One region of the Hathewaya limosa genome, then DNA from elsewhere that is predicted to be linked to it. Evidence: riboswitches for the same ligand, from Rfam matches in the RefSeq annotation. Region 1 holds a riboswitch; the other holds the start of a gene.

Region 1 (7,535 bases):
TTCACTAACTTGATCTATAAAATCTTGATAGCTAAGATAAATCCTAATTCTTAAATAAAATTCTTGAAAGTTAACTTCTTTAACTATGCCATACAATATTTTTCCTCCATCTATTAAATTTTTAAGAATAAAGTTATCTCTTTTAGATATATACCCAATTATATATCCAGTATTTGAAACAACCTGTATAGCATTACTATCATAAGGATTATTTAATTCCCTCTTAAAAAAAACTAAGGTATCTTTTTTTGTATTACTTTCTATAAACTCTGTCTTTACATATCTTATACCTGAAACATTTGTAGAAAACAAATAAATGTCCTTAACATTAGGCATAACCTTTATTTTAGACATATTCACTTTTTTAATTTTTTTATCTTTATTGTTATAATCATATATAATTTTTTCTAATTCTTTTCTAATAATTTCATTAGGTTCAATCTCTAATATATTTTCAATAATTTCTATGTCATCTTTTTCTAATAAATTCTTATTTATTTTTAAATTTTTTATAGCTGCCATTCTTGTATTATTCATCCTACATTTAAGTGCTTTTAAATTTAATTCTATATTTAATTTATCTATCTCTTGCAGATTATTAATTATAGCATCAAAACAACAATCTTCTACGTTTTCTATATCTATATCTTCATTACCTAACTCCTTAGGCCCTGATAAAATTTTGCTAAACTCTAAAGTATCTTTACAATATTTTAAAAGCTTATGCTTACTTTCTAAATCTTTACCTTTGATTATATAAATATAAATATACAGATCAGACTTATTTTTATTTAGGTATCCTAATAAATTATAAAAATTTAATTCAACTTGTAATACTTCAGCTATTTCTACTATTTCCTTTCCTTTACCTTTAGTATTTTCTATAGCTTCCAAAAATACTTTTTTCCATTTATCTTCAAAAATAAAATTCATTATATACTCTTCCGTCTTTTTTACTAAATTTAAGTCTATATTATTTCTATTTCTTATACTTTTTAAGATAGTAATAACATTACTTAACTCCTCAAAACTTTCTCCCATTTTTTCTACATAGAAAAGATAATCTTCTAAAATAACATGTATATACTCATATTCAAATAAACTTCTATTTTGAAGAAACTTTCTAAGGAGCTTAGATACACAAAGAAGTTTTTGTGAATTAAAATCATCATCATTAAAATAGTTAGAAATATCTATATTCATAAATATAAAATCAACTAAGAGTTCTTCATAAACATCATTTTTATATCCCTCTTCTATGGCCCATTTTTTTATATCATCATTTAAATATTCTAAACAAAAAACAGCTATAACTTTTCCCGCACCGTATGAGTTCTGTGCTAAATTAAAAATATACTCATTAGCCCCTTTAAATTGCTTTGCTAAATCAATTATATAATAAAAATACTCTGCACTTTTACTGAAAATTCCTTTAATTTGTTCTATATTTTTTAAATAGCAAAATCTAACCAAACTTATTCCTAATTTCACCTCTTCACTATGTGTACCTGTATATAAAAGTTTTTCACAAAATTTTTTAAGTTTATATATATTAACAATTTCTTCCTTGACTACAAAGTTCATCTTTATTATAAATACATTATAATAATGTATTATTTTATGTTTTTTAATATAATCCATTACACTTTTATATGTAATATTATTATTCAAATAACCAATTATAAGATTAATTAAAGTTTCAGCATATATGACTTTATTACTATATGGAATACTTTCATCTATGAACAAGCATCTTAGATCATATTCACCTGAATTTTTTATATTATCATCAATCTGTAATAGCATTTTTTCGTTTAAGTCATCATAAATACTTATTTCATGTACATTCCCCATAACATCCCTCCTATAGATGTTGAACTTTTAAATTCATATATATATTTAAATAAATTCTTATATTAATTTTACCATATTTTTAAACTAATTACTTTATTTAACTATATATTGATATAAATTTATAAATTATCTTTATATTAATCTAATATATTTACATAAAAAATAGAGACATAATTTTATTATTGTAAATATGTTATTAAAAAATTTAACAATAATAATCTAATATATGTCTCTTAATACATAAAAATTTTAATATTTTATATGATTTCTAATAACTCTAATGTTATATCATATCAATCTTTAAAATATATTGCCTTACTTCTTCCAACACCTCAAGATATTAGGTCAATTGCCTATATAATTATATTATCAAACTTGTAGGCTAATATTTTTATCTTCCACCTTATATATCTTATCTGCAATATTGACTGTAGATGCCCTATGAGATACTATAACTATTGTTTTATTGCCTGAATTTTCTTTTAAAGATTTTAAAATTACTTTTTCATTTAAACTATCTAAATTACTAGTTGGTTCATCTAACAGTATTAAATCACCATCATGTAAAAATGCTCTAGCAAGACCCAATCTTTGTCTCTCACCACCAGATAGTCTATCACCAAGTTCTCCCACTTTGGTATCATATCCATTCTCTAAACTTTCGATAAACCCATCAATAGATGCTTTTTTAGCAGCTTCCTTTACCTCTTCTAAAGTAGCATCTTTTTTGCATATTCTTATATTTTCTAAAATACTATCATTAAATAAAAAAGTATCCTGTGTTACTAAACTTTCTAGATTTCTTAAAGATTTACTGTTTACATATTTAAGATTTGTACTTGAAATTTCAATTTTGCCCTTACTTACATCCCAAAATCTCATAAGCAATTTTAAAAGTGTACTTTTACCACATCCACTTTCTCCAATTAATCCAACGACTTCTCCTTTATTTATCTCCATATTTATATTTTCTAAAATATTTTCTTTATCGTATTTAAAAAATACATCTTTTACCTCTAATTTATTAAACTCTACTGTTCTTCCCATTTTATTTTCTTCTACTACAGGTTTTTCCTCTAATAAATTTAACACCCTATCTCCTGCTGCTAAAGTATTCAATAAATTGTTTGATAAATTACTAAGCACAACTACAGGTCCAAAAGAACTAGCAAGAGCTATAATAGCAATTATCATTTCATGAAATCCTATAATTCCTCTTAAATATAATCTACTACCTACAAATAGCATAATTCCTATAAAACTAACAATTATAGAATCCGTGAGTCCTCGTACTATACCCTCATGTTTTTTTATAGTTTGTAACTGATCATTCAACTCTTGTCCACGTTTATCTATTTCTTCTAATCGCTTTTTACCCATATTAAAAAATAATATTTCTCTTATTCCTTTTAATGAATCCAAAACAAAACTATTCATTTTCCCAAAGGAATTTCTATAACTTATTCCACTTTCCTTTCCTAATTTTGATGTGTAATATGGAATAAAAAAACCTATTATAATATAGGCAAATAATGCAACTATACCTAAACTTATATTAATTTTGGAAATATATATTACCATTATCAAGGATGTTAAAAAACCTATACATATAGGTGCTATAGTGTGTGCATAAAATACTTCTAATAATTCGATATCACTGGTTATAATAGAAATTAAATTTCCTTTTTCTTCACCATCCAATTTAGCCGGACTCAATTCTCTTAATTTTTTAAAAACCTTATCTCTTAATAAAGCTAATAATTTAAAAGCTATATAGTGTCCTGAATATTGTTCTAAATATCGTAGTACTCCTCTTAATAATCCACAAGTAATAATAACTATAAAAATATTTTTTAAGGTCGTATCTTTATATAAACCCATTATATTTAATATGCCTTTTCCTCCATATATGGTTATAAAAATAGAACTTAAAAAACCTAATACCCCCATTGTAATAGTTATAAACATTATATGTAATAGAGGTTTTAATAATCCTATTAATTTACCCATTATAGTCATACCTGATCTACGCATAATTTTCCTCCCCTATACATTCTAATTCTTCTTGTTCATTAACTAATTTACTATATACTTTTTCATTATCCATTAATTCTTTATGCATTCCTTGTTCTATAATTTCACCATTTTCCATAACATATATGTTATCCGCATCTTTAATATTATAAAGTCTATGTGATATAACTATAACATTCTTAATTTTTGAAAGTTCATAAACTATTTCCATAATCTTATTTTCACTTTCTACATCAATATTAGAAGTAGCCTCATCAAATATATACACCCTACTATTATGCAATAAAGCTCTTGCCAAGGCCAAACGTTGCCTTTGTCCACCAGATAAATTTGCTCCTGAGTCCTTAATCTCACTTTTTAACTTTTTAGGCATAGAATATACAAAGTCATATAAATTTACTTTTTTAAGAACCTGTATAAGTTCATCTTCCGTAGCATCCATTTTACCCATTTTTAAATTTTCTTCTATAGTCCCTGAAAATATATAACTATTATGAGAAACTAAAGTTATATCATTAAATCTTTGTTCATCTCCTAATAATTTTAAATCCTGTTCTCCCATAGTTATACTTCCATCGTACTCTTTAAATAACCCCATTATTAAACTTACTATCGTACTTTTACCACATCCCGATGTTCCAACCAATGCAGTTAAATTCTTATCCTTTATACTTATGGAAACATTTTTTAAAATCTTTCTATTTTTTTCATAAGAAAAATTTACATTTTTTAATTCTATATTGTTGTTACAAAAACCTATAATTTTATTATCTTTATATAACTTCTCTTCAAGATCAATTATTTTAAAAATCTTTTCTGATGCAGCAATACCATTCATAGCTACATGGAAAAATGAACCTAGTTGTCTTACTGGAATAAAAAATTCTGATGATAATAAGATTATAGAAAATACTCCCCCAAAACTTATATTACCTTTTTGTGCTTCCATAAGGCAGATTATTATTCCTAAAGCACTTCCTCCGAATGCTATCAAATCCATAACAGTTATAGAATTTAATTGCATGGACAAAACTTTCATTGTTATATTTCTAAAATTCTCTGCTTCTTGGTTCATCTCTCTATTTTTGTCTTCATCTCTACTATATATTTTAAGCGTTGTTAAACCTTGAAGATTCTCTAAAAATGAATCTCCTAGGTTTATATAAATACCCCAATATTTCCTCAAAAGCTTTTTAGCTAGTTTCATTACAAGTACAATTGAAATTGGAATTAATGGTACACTTAAAATTAATATTACTGATGTTTTAATGCTTATAAAAGACAATACTATAAATAATGTTAAAGGTGCTATCATACTATAAAAAAACTGTGGTAAATATCTTCCAAAATACACTTCTAATTGTTCTATTCCTTCGACTGCTACTTGTACTATTTCTGAAGAAGAAATTTTATCATTGTAATGAACGCCTAATGATATTAATTTACTGTAAACATTATTTCTAAGTTTAATACGAGCATTAGCTGAAGCTTTATAAGACGATTTTGTAGCCTTATAGTCACAAATATATCTTCCTATTATAGCTACAATTACAACACAAAACACAAGAATACCTTGCTCTTTAGTTACTGAATTTTTATATAAATTCTCTAAATAAAATCCAAGACTCATAATCATAACTATATTTAAAAGTAGGCTTATCCAATTCATAAACACCGTTGAAAAAATCCACTTTTTAGACTCACGTGCCATCTCAATTAATCTTTTATTGAACATATAACTTTCCCTTCCTTCAATGATAATGACTATCATTTTAAATTGTAATTAATTATCGCAATTTAGTCAATGGTTATTTAAATAATTAAATTTTTAAAATATTTATTGACAGAATAATTTTTAACAATTATAATATAAACTAATTTAATAAAGACTCTTATTAAGAGTGGCTGAGGGACTGGCCCTATGATGCCCGGCAACCCGCATATTTAATGCAAGGTGCTAATTCCAGAGTGATAACCTTGTTATCCAAAGATAAGAGAAAACGATAATTCATCCTCTTATCTTTTAAGAGGATTTTTTTATTACATAAAAAAATTAATGAACTTTACTAAAAATTTAATATTACCCTTATCAAGAGAGGTGGAGGGACTGGCCCTATGAAACCCAGCAACCAACATATTTTATGTAAGGTGCTAATTCCAGAGTGGTAATTTTATTACCCGAAGATGAGAAACTTTTTTAAACCTCTTCTTCAAAGAGGTTTTTTTATTTTCAAATTTTATTATAAAGGAGATATAAACCTATGATTCAAATTAAAAAATTAAGCAAAGTATATACTCATAAAAATACTTCAATTGAGGCTTTAAAAAACATTAACTTACATATAAAAGAAGGAGACATTTTTGGAATAATGGGATTAAGTGGCGCAGGCAAATCATCTCTTTTAAGATGTATAAATGCATTAGAATCACCTACTTCAGGTGAAATATTAATAAAAAATCTATATGAGGAAAGCACTGATTATTTTGATATAAATAAATTACCTAAAAAAAATTTAAGAAGTGTAAGAAAAAAAATAGGAATGATTTTTCAACACTTTAATTTGCTTATGAACTCCACAATATACGAAAATATAGCCTTTCCTCTAAAACTTTCTAAGCTATCTAAAAAAGATATAGAGAATAAAGTTTTAGGACTTTTAGATTTAGTTAATTTAAAAGACAAAAAAGACATGTATCCATCAAATTTATCTGGAGGTGAAAAACAAAGAGTAGGAATTGCTCGTGCCCTTGCTAACAATCCTAAAATCCTTCTTTGCGATGAAGCAACTTCAGCATTAGATCCTATTACAACAGATTCTATAATAAAACTTTTAAAAAAAATAAATAAAGAACTTAATATTACTATAATAGTTATCACACATGAAATGGACGTTATAGAAAAACTTTGTAATAAAATAGCAGTCTTAGAATCAGGAATCATTGCAGAAGATGGATATGTTTCAGATGTATTTACTAATCCTAAAAGCAAAACATCAAAACATTTTCTAATAACTTGCCAAACTAAAAATAATAATATACAAAATTCTAAATTATATTCATAAAAAATTTGTTAAAAAAAGAGGTGATTAACATGAAAAACATTTTAGAAATCTTATATTCTATACCAAAGCCATTACTACAAACCTTATATATGGTATCTATATCAACCTTATTTTCTCTGATTCTAGGATTACCTTTAGGAATAATTTTGCGGGTTACTTCTAAAGGACATATATTAGAAAACTCTAGAATAAATAAAATTTTAGATACTATTGTAAATATCTTTAGATCAGTACCTTTTATTATTTTAATTGTAGCACTATTTCCTATATCTAAAATATTAGTTGGCACTACTATTGGGTCTACAGCCGCAATTGTTCCACTTTCTATAGCCGCTACTCCTTTTGTAGCTAGAATCATAGATACATCATTAGGTGAAGTTCCATATGGGCTCATTGAAGCAGCTCTTTCTATGGGTGCCAATAATTTTGAAATTATATTTAAGGTTATGTTAAAAGAAGCATTGCCTTCCCTTATATCTGGAATAACTTTAACAATTATAAACATAATAGGATATTCTGCTATGGCTGGTGCTATAGGAGGTGAAGGTATTGGTGATTACGCCATAAGAGAAGGTTATATGAGAT
Region 2 (7,535 bases), on a different contig from region 1:
AAATTCAGAGGAAGTTTTTAAGGAATCAAAACCATATTTAAAAAGTGTTGAAAGTCCAGGTGAAGAAGTTGCGCCTAAATATAAAACTCAATTTAAGTTTTCTAATGCAAATTTTACAACTGTAATGAATTCTCAATTTAAAGGATTAAATTTAAATTCTAATATAATAAAAGATAAAATTAACATTTTGGAAAGAAGTCAAGGAGGAAGCATAAAACAGATTAAAATAGGAAATATAACAACTACAGGGAAAATGATTAGAAAATTATTTGGTCTTCCATCTGCTAATTTTACAATAAGTTTTGAATCTACTAATATAGTCTTTAATTGTAAGGGGTATGGACATGGAGTTGGAATGAGTCAATGGGGGGCAGGAGTAATGGCCAGAGAAGGAAAAAAGTATGATGAAATATTAAGACATTATTATAGTGGAATAGAAATAAAGACTCTAAATTATAAATAGAAATTTCATATTAATTTAGAAAGCCTATAAGATTTATGAAAATCTTATAGGCTTTTATTTTTTGTTTTTAATAATAAAAAAAACGTCTAAAAATGTAAAAAAAAAAAACATAAAAAATTTTATCAAATATGTATTATTTATTACATAATGGACAAAATTACAAGTAGGAGGTGCTTGAAATGAATAATAAATCAAACAACATGGAAAATTCTAAAGGGAGCTTTGCAAATTTTTTGAAGAAAGAGAGCTTTTATGTAATTTTGTTTATTTGTTTATGTATAGTTGCTGCTGTAGCTGCACTAACAATTAATTCTAAAAAGATGGATACAGCTAAGGTGCAAAATGCAAATAAAACAGCAATGGAGAATCAATCAAAGAAACAGGATCCAAACAATGCATTATTTGTAAAAAATGAAAAAGAAAATAATAAAGTTGAGAAGGATGAAAATATAAAAGTTCGTAAAAGTGGAAAGACTTTAAAAGAAGCAAGTGAGTCAGTTGCAAATAATGTAAAGGTTCAATTTACTAAACCGGTAGAAGGAAAGTTGATACAAGGATATTCAGAAATACCTGTATTAGCTAGTGAAGATTCTAATGGAAATTCAAAAACATATAAAACAAATTTAGGTATAAACATACAATCTAAAGTAGGAACTCCAGTTAAGGCTGCTGCAGATGGTGTAGTAGAAGAGATTGGGGAAAACCCTAAAGGATATGGATATATGGTTGTTATTAATCACCAAAATGGATATAAAACAGTATATTCAAACTTAGATCAAAAAGTACTTATTAAAAAAGGTGATAAAGTAACTCAAGGTCAAGAAGTTGCTAAGATTGGCAATACAACTTTAAGAGTTAGTAATAACAAATCAGAAGGAAGCTATTTACATTTTTCTATGTTAGAGGGCAACGAAAGTTTTAAAAAATTGGATTATGAGAATAAATATATTGATCCATGTAAATTTATAAAATAAGAAAACTAAAGATAGTCACTTTTCTATAGAAAAGTGGCTATTTTAAAATTTAAATCTTAAGGAGGGTTTATTTTGAAAGATTATATAGAACAAAGAGTATTGGAAGTAGCTCAATATATTATAGAATCAAAATCAACAATAAGAAAAACCGCTACAGTTTTTGGAGTAAGTAAAAGTACAATTCATAAGGACATGACAGAAAGACTTCCTAAAATAAATCCACAAATTGCAAGCCAAGCTAAAAATGTTTTAGAATTAAATAAGGCGGAAAGACATATAAGAGGTGGAAAAGCTACCCAATTAAAATATAAAACTATGGAAGTTTAAAAATACCTATTTCATATGCACAATTATTATGTTAGAATAGTTAATGTGATATTTTACAATGCTTAAATTAAAGTAAAAAAAATTTTTTAAAAATTTATTCTAAAAAAAAGGTTTTTTTTGATTAGTATAGAAGTAAAATATGTTAGAACTAATATACCAATGAGCAGGAGTGAAAGCTATGTTTTTTTTCGGAATGGGTACTGATATGGGTATAGATTTAGGTACAGCTACAGTTCTTGTATACATAAAAGGAAAAGGTGTAATCTTAAAGGAACCTTCAGTAGTTGCAATCGACAAGACAAATGATAGGGTTTTAGCTGTTGGAGAAGAAGCAAGACAAATGATTGGTAGAACACCAGGGAATATAGTAGCAACAAGACCATTAAAAGATGGTGTTATCTCTGATTATGATATGACAGAAAAAATGTTAAAACATTTTATTAGAAAAGCTTGTGGAAGAAAGAAAGCAACTCCAAGAGTTGTTATTTGTGTTCCATGTGAAGCTACAGAGGTTGAAAGAAGAGCAGTTAAAGGAGCGGCAAAAATGGCGGGGGCAAAAATGGTTCAATTAATAGAAGAACCAGTAGCAGCTGCTATAGGTGCAGGCTTAGATATATCTAAAGCTAGTGGAAATATGGTTATAGACATTGGTGGAGGTACCACAGATATAGCAGTTATATCTTTAGGTGGTATGGTTGTAAGACAATCTATAAAGGTAGCTGGAGATGAATTTGACGAAGCAATTATTAAGTATATAAGAAAGAAACACAAGCTTATGATTGGTGAAAGAACTGCAGAGGAATTAAAGATAAATATTGGTTGTGCATATGAAGTAGAAGAAGAAAGTATGGAAATAAGAGGAAGAGATTTAATTACAGGACTTCCTAAAAACATAACAGTAACTTCTAGTGAAATGAGGGAAGCTTTAGCAGAAGCTGTAGAAGCTATAGCAGAGTGTGCACATGCTGTTCTTGAAAAGACACCACCTGAGTTAGCATCTGATATAGCTGACAAAGGAATTGTTATGACCGGTGGTGGAGCATTATTAAATGGGCTTGATAAGTTAATCCAAGATCATACTAAGGTACCAGTATATGTAGCAGAAGATAGTGTATCTTGTGTTGCATTAGGAACAGGGAAATCATTAGATTCCATAGAATATATGGGAAAAGAATAATATATTATTAAGTTATTATGTAAATAATAAAAAAATACAAGCTATATTATAAATAGCTTGTATTTTTTTATCTAAATTTTTAATGTATAAGATTTTTCTAAAGAAATACAAATTTTTTTAGCCATATTCATGATAAAACTTAATCTAATACTTCTAGAATAAAAAGGTTCCGAATTATTATAGGAATCAACAACTGCTACTATGGATAGGTTACCTACAGGAGGTAAATATTTTCCTACGCCTTTTCCAGGACATATGGGGTAATCTCTAATTATTATGTTACCTATATCTTCATCATCACTTAAACAAGCATCTATTCCTATAATGTTATGATTGGGATATTCATTATTTATATAGTTTAAGTTTTCTTCTAAATTTAAGGCGTGAATAGGTTTGTTTAAGGAGCCAAATACTTTTAGAGGAAACTTTCGATCTATCAATAGAGAACCTACTAATGGACCTAAACAATCACCTATGCATCTATCAGTGCCTATACATACTATTATAGTTTTTTCATCTATGGTTTTTTTTAAAGATTCAACTAGTGTATTTATACAGCGTTCATTTAAATAGTTAATACAAGTTTTATCCACAAGGCACCTCCTAAATATAGCAGAGTTTTAAAGGATAGTATATAATATTACACTAATAAAAATATGTGAATGAAAGATTAAATATGAAGAAGGTGTAAAAAAACATATTAATTTTTAGTAAAAAGGAGTATTATAAAGAAAATATAAGTATAAAGAAAGTAATCTTCTTAAATAAGGAGAAAACGACTTGAAATAAGAACCGTAAAAATGTATACTACTTCTTGTCGGAAATACACGACAACAAAACATAATAAGTAGTATTAAATAGGGATGAGTTCCCGAGTGGCCAAAGGGGGCAGACTGTAAATCTGTTGCGTTTCGCTTCGATGGTTCGAATCCATCCTCATCCACCATTATTTTAATACTTATGCTGGCATGGCTCAATTGGCAGAGCAGCTGACTTGTAATCAGCAGGTTGTAGGTTCAATTCCTATTGCCAGCTCCAATTTGGAGGAGTTCCCGAGTGGCCAAAGGGGGCAGACTGTAAATCTGTTGCGTCTCGCTTCGATGGTTCGAATCCATCTTCCTCCACCATTTTAAAAATAGAATATGTTTTGTGCTGGCATGGCTCAATTGGCAGAGCAGCTGACTTGTAATCAGCAGGTTGTAGGTTCGATTCCTATTGCCAGCTCCATTTTTGGAGGAGTTCCCGAGTGGCCAAAGGGGGCAGACTGTAAATCTGTTGCGTTTCGCTTCGATGGTTCGAATCCATCTTCCTCCACCATTTTAAAAAAATATATTTTGTGCTGACATGGCTCAATTGGCAGAGCAGCTGACTTGTAATCAGCAGGTTGTAGGTTCGATTCCTATTGTCAGCTCCATTTTTGGATGAGTTCCCGAGTGGCCAAAGGGGGCAGACTGTAAATCTGTTGCGTTTCGCTTCGATGGTTCGAATCCATCTTCATCCACCAAGGACATGTTTTCATGTCCTTTTATTTTTTATCATTTAAATGTTTCTATTGACCATGTAATAAGATTATGCTATGATGAAGTTATAATGTAAATATAAAAAAATAAAAAATTAAATAAAATGCTCTTATCAAGAGAGGTGGAGGGAAAAGGGCCCTGTGAAACCCGGCAACCAGTGTATAAACACTAAGGTGCCAATTCCTGCAGAATTTTATATCTGCAAGATAAGAGGTGGTAGATATTAACAACCTCTTCTTATTGAAGGGGTTTTTTTATTAGGAAAAAAGGCCATGCTCTAGAAAAGATAAACATTTTGGAGGGAGAATAATATGAGAAAGTTATTTACATCAGAGTCAGTTACAGAAGGACATCCAGATAAAATATGTGATCAAATTTCAGATGCTATTTTAGATGCTATTTTAGAAAAAGATCCTCAAGGTAGAGTTGCGTGTGAGACAACTTGTACAACTGGTGTTGTTTCAGTAATGGGGGAAATTACTACTAATTGTTATGTTGATATTCCTAAAGTTGTAAGAAAGACTGTAAGTGAAATAGGATATACAAGAGCTAAATATGGATTTGATGCAGAAACTTGTGCTGTTATGACATCTATTGATGAACAATCACAAGATATTGCTATGGGCGTAGACGAAGCTTTAGAATCTAAAGAGGGTAAAATGGATACAATAGAAGCTATTGGTGCTGGAGATCAAGGTATGATGTTTGGATATGCATCAAATGAAACAGCAGAATATATGCCACTTCCAATATCACTTGCTCATAAGTTAGCTTTAAGATTATCACAAGTTAGGAAAAATGGAACATTAGGATATTTAAGACCTGATGGAAAAACTCAGGTAACAGTAGAATATGAAGGTGATAAACCTGTTAGAATAGATACAATTGTTATTTCAACTCAACACGGTCCTGATGTTACTCGTGAACAAATTGAAGCTGATTTAATAAAATATGTAATTAAAGAAATAGTTCCTGAGGAATTATTGGATGGAAATACAAGATATTTAATAAATCCAACAGGAAGATTTGTAATTGGTGGACCACAAGGTGATACAGGATTAACAGGAAGAAAGATTATAGTAGATACTTATGGTGGAGCTGGAAGACATGGTGGCGGTGCTTTTTCAGGTAAAGATCCAACAAAGGTAGATAGATCTGCAGCATATGCAGCAAGATGGGTTGCTAAAAATTTAGTTGCAGCTGGTATTGCTGATAAATTAGAAATTCAGTTAGCTTATGCTATAGGAGTTGCTAAGCCAGTATCTATTTGTGTTGAAACATTTGGAACAGGTAAGAAATCAGAAGAAGAGATTGTTGAAATAATTAATAAAGTATTTGATTTAAGACCGGCTGCTATAATTAAAGAACTAGATTTAAGAAGACCTATATATAGACAAACAGCAGCATATGGCCATTTTGGAAGAATAGATGTTGATCTTCCTTGGGAAAGATTAGATAAAGTAGAGAAAATTAAAGAATTAATGTAATTAAATATTTTATAAAGGACACGATTACTCATTTATTTGGATAATCGTGTTTTCTAATTTTATATAAATTTTATGTTATAATTTAATAATAAGAGTTATAAAAAAGTATGGGAGAGATTTTATGTTTGAAATTATAGGTATAATAGAATCGATAATTTTTAAAAATGAAGAAAATGAATATACAGTAGCTAAATTAAAGGATGAAAAAGATGAACTTGTAACTATAGTTGGAACAATACCTTTTGTGAATGAAGGCCAAAATGTAAAAGTTACAGGTGAATGGAATGTTCATCCTAACTTTGGTAAACAGTTAAAAGTTAATTCATGTGAAGAAATTATACCTAAAACTTTAACAGGGATTGAAAAATATTTGGCTTCAGGCATAATTTCTGGAATAGGTCCTGTTACAGCAAAAAAAATAGTCTCACATTTTAAAGAAGAGACCTTAGATGTCTTAGATAATGATATTGATAGATTAGCCGAAATTGAAGGTATTGGGAAGAAAAAGATTAAATTAATATATGAATCATATTCTAGGCAAAGAGAATGTAGGAATATAATGATTTTTCTTCAACCTTACGGAATGACAGCTAATCAGTGTGTAAAAGTTTATAATAAATATGGGATTAGTGGAATAGATATAATAAAACAAAATCCATATAAGTTAGTAGAGGATATAGTAGGGGTAGGCTTTAAGACTGCAGATAAAATAGCACTAAATTTAGGAATAGAAAAAAATTCTCCTTATCGAATAAAAAGTGGAATAAAGTACTTGGTAAATGAATTTTGTTTGTTGGGAAATACTTATATGCCAATGGGTGAATTGATGGAAAAAGGAGAAAAGGTTCTTTGTGTAGATAAAGAAGAAATTGAAAAGGCTATTTTTGAAGTAACTATGGCTGGCAATATTAAAGTTGAAAATATAGATGAACAAGAATGTGTTTTTACAATACCTTATTATTATAGTGAATTATCTGTAACAAAAAAGATTTTAAGTCTAACTATGAGTTCTTATGATAAAGTTCATATTGATGTTGAAAAAGAAATAAAAAATTTTGAGAATGAAAATAATATTAAATTTGCTGTATCACAAAAAGAAGCCATTTGTGGGGCATTTGAAAATGGTATGGAAATAATAACTGGTGGTCCAGGAACAGGAAAGACTACTATAATTAATTGTATAATAAGAATATTTGAAGAATCAGGATTAAGTGTAGGTATGGCGGCTCCTACGGGAAGGGCAGCTAAAAGAATGACGGAAGCAACGGGTAGAGAAGCTAAAACTATTCATAGACTTTTAGAAATTGGATATAATGATGATGATAATATGCAGTTTTTGAAAAGTGAAGAGGATCCTTTAGAGTTTGATGTAATTATAGTAGATGAGGCATCTATGATAGATATTCTTTTAATGAACAATTTATTGAAGGCAGTTTCTTTAGGAACTAGAGTCATAATTGTGGGTGATGTAGACCAATTACCATCAGTAGGTCCAGGAAATGTACTTAGAGATCTAATAGAAAGTAAATGTGTAAATGTTGTTAGGCTAAAAGAAATTTTTAGGCAGGGAAAAGAAAGTATGATTGT

What was found. Region 1 has a riboswitch for S-adenosylmethionine ahead of QOZ93_RS10825 (methionine ABC transporter ATP-binding protein). Riboswitches for the same ligand answer to the same signal wherever they lie in the genome.
Region 2: another riboswitch for S-adenosylmethionine. It lies ahead of metK (methionine adenosyltransferase); the one in region 1 lies ahead of QOZ93_RS10825 (methionine ABC transporter ATP-binding protein).

What each region holds. Positions count from the first base shown of each region.
Region 1 covers NZ_JAUSWN010000019.1:29,417-36,951, forward strand. Annotated here, with positions in the region: gene QOZ93_RS10810 (HIRAN domain-containing protein) at 1-1,854, opposite strand, end outside; gene QOZ93_RS10815 (amino acid ABC transporter ATP-binding/permease protein) at 2,224-3,888, opposite strand; gene QOZ93_RS10820 (ABC transporter ATP-binding protein/permease) at 3,881-5,623, opposite strand; SAM riboswitch class I at 5,778-5,885, shown strand; SAM riboswitch class I at 5,972-6,079, shown strand; gene QOZ93_RS10825 (methionine ABC transporter ATP-binding protein) at 6,150-6,950, shown strand; gene QOZ93_RS10830 (methionine ABC transporter permease) at 6,980-7,535, shown strand, end outside.
Region 2 covers NZ_JAUSWN010000001.1:121,250-128,784, forward strand. Annotated here, with positions in the region: gene spoIID (stage II sporulation protein D) at 1-463, shown strand, start outside; gene QOZ93_RS00545 (M23 family metallopeptidase) at 643-1,437, shown strand; gene spoIIID (sporulation transcriptional regulator SpoIIID) at 1,510-1,764, shown strand; gene mreB (rod shape-determining protein) at 1,943-2,941, shown strand; gene yyaC (spore protease YyaC) at 3,013-3,534, opposite strand; tRNA gene QOZ93_RS00565 (tRNA-Tyr) at 3,803-3,887, shown strand; tRNA gene QOZ93_RS00570 (tRNA-Thr) at 3,904-3,979, shown strand; tRNA gene QOZ93_RS00575 (tRNA-Tyr) at 3,984-4,068, shown strand; tRNA gene QOZ93_RS00580 (tRNA-Thr) at 4,093-4,168, shown strand; tRNA gene QOZ93_RS00585 (tRNA-Tyr) at 4,174-4,258, shown strand; tRNA gene QOZ93_RS00590 (tRNA-Thr) at 4,280-4,355, shown strand; tRNA gene QOZ93_RS00595 (tRNA-Tyr) at 4,361-4,445, shown strand; SAM riboswitch class I at 4,568-4,674, shown strand; gene metK (methionine adenosyltransferase) at 4,773-5,948, shown strand; gene recD2 (SF1B family DNA helicase RecD2) at 6,070-7,535, shown strand, end outside.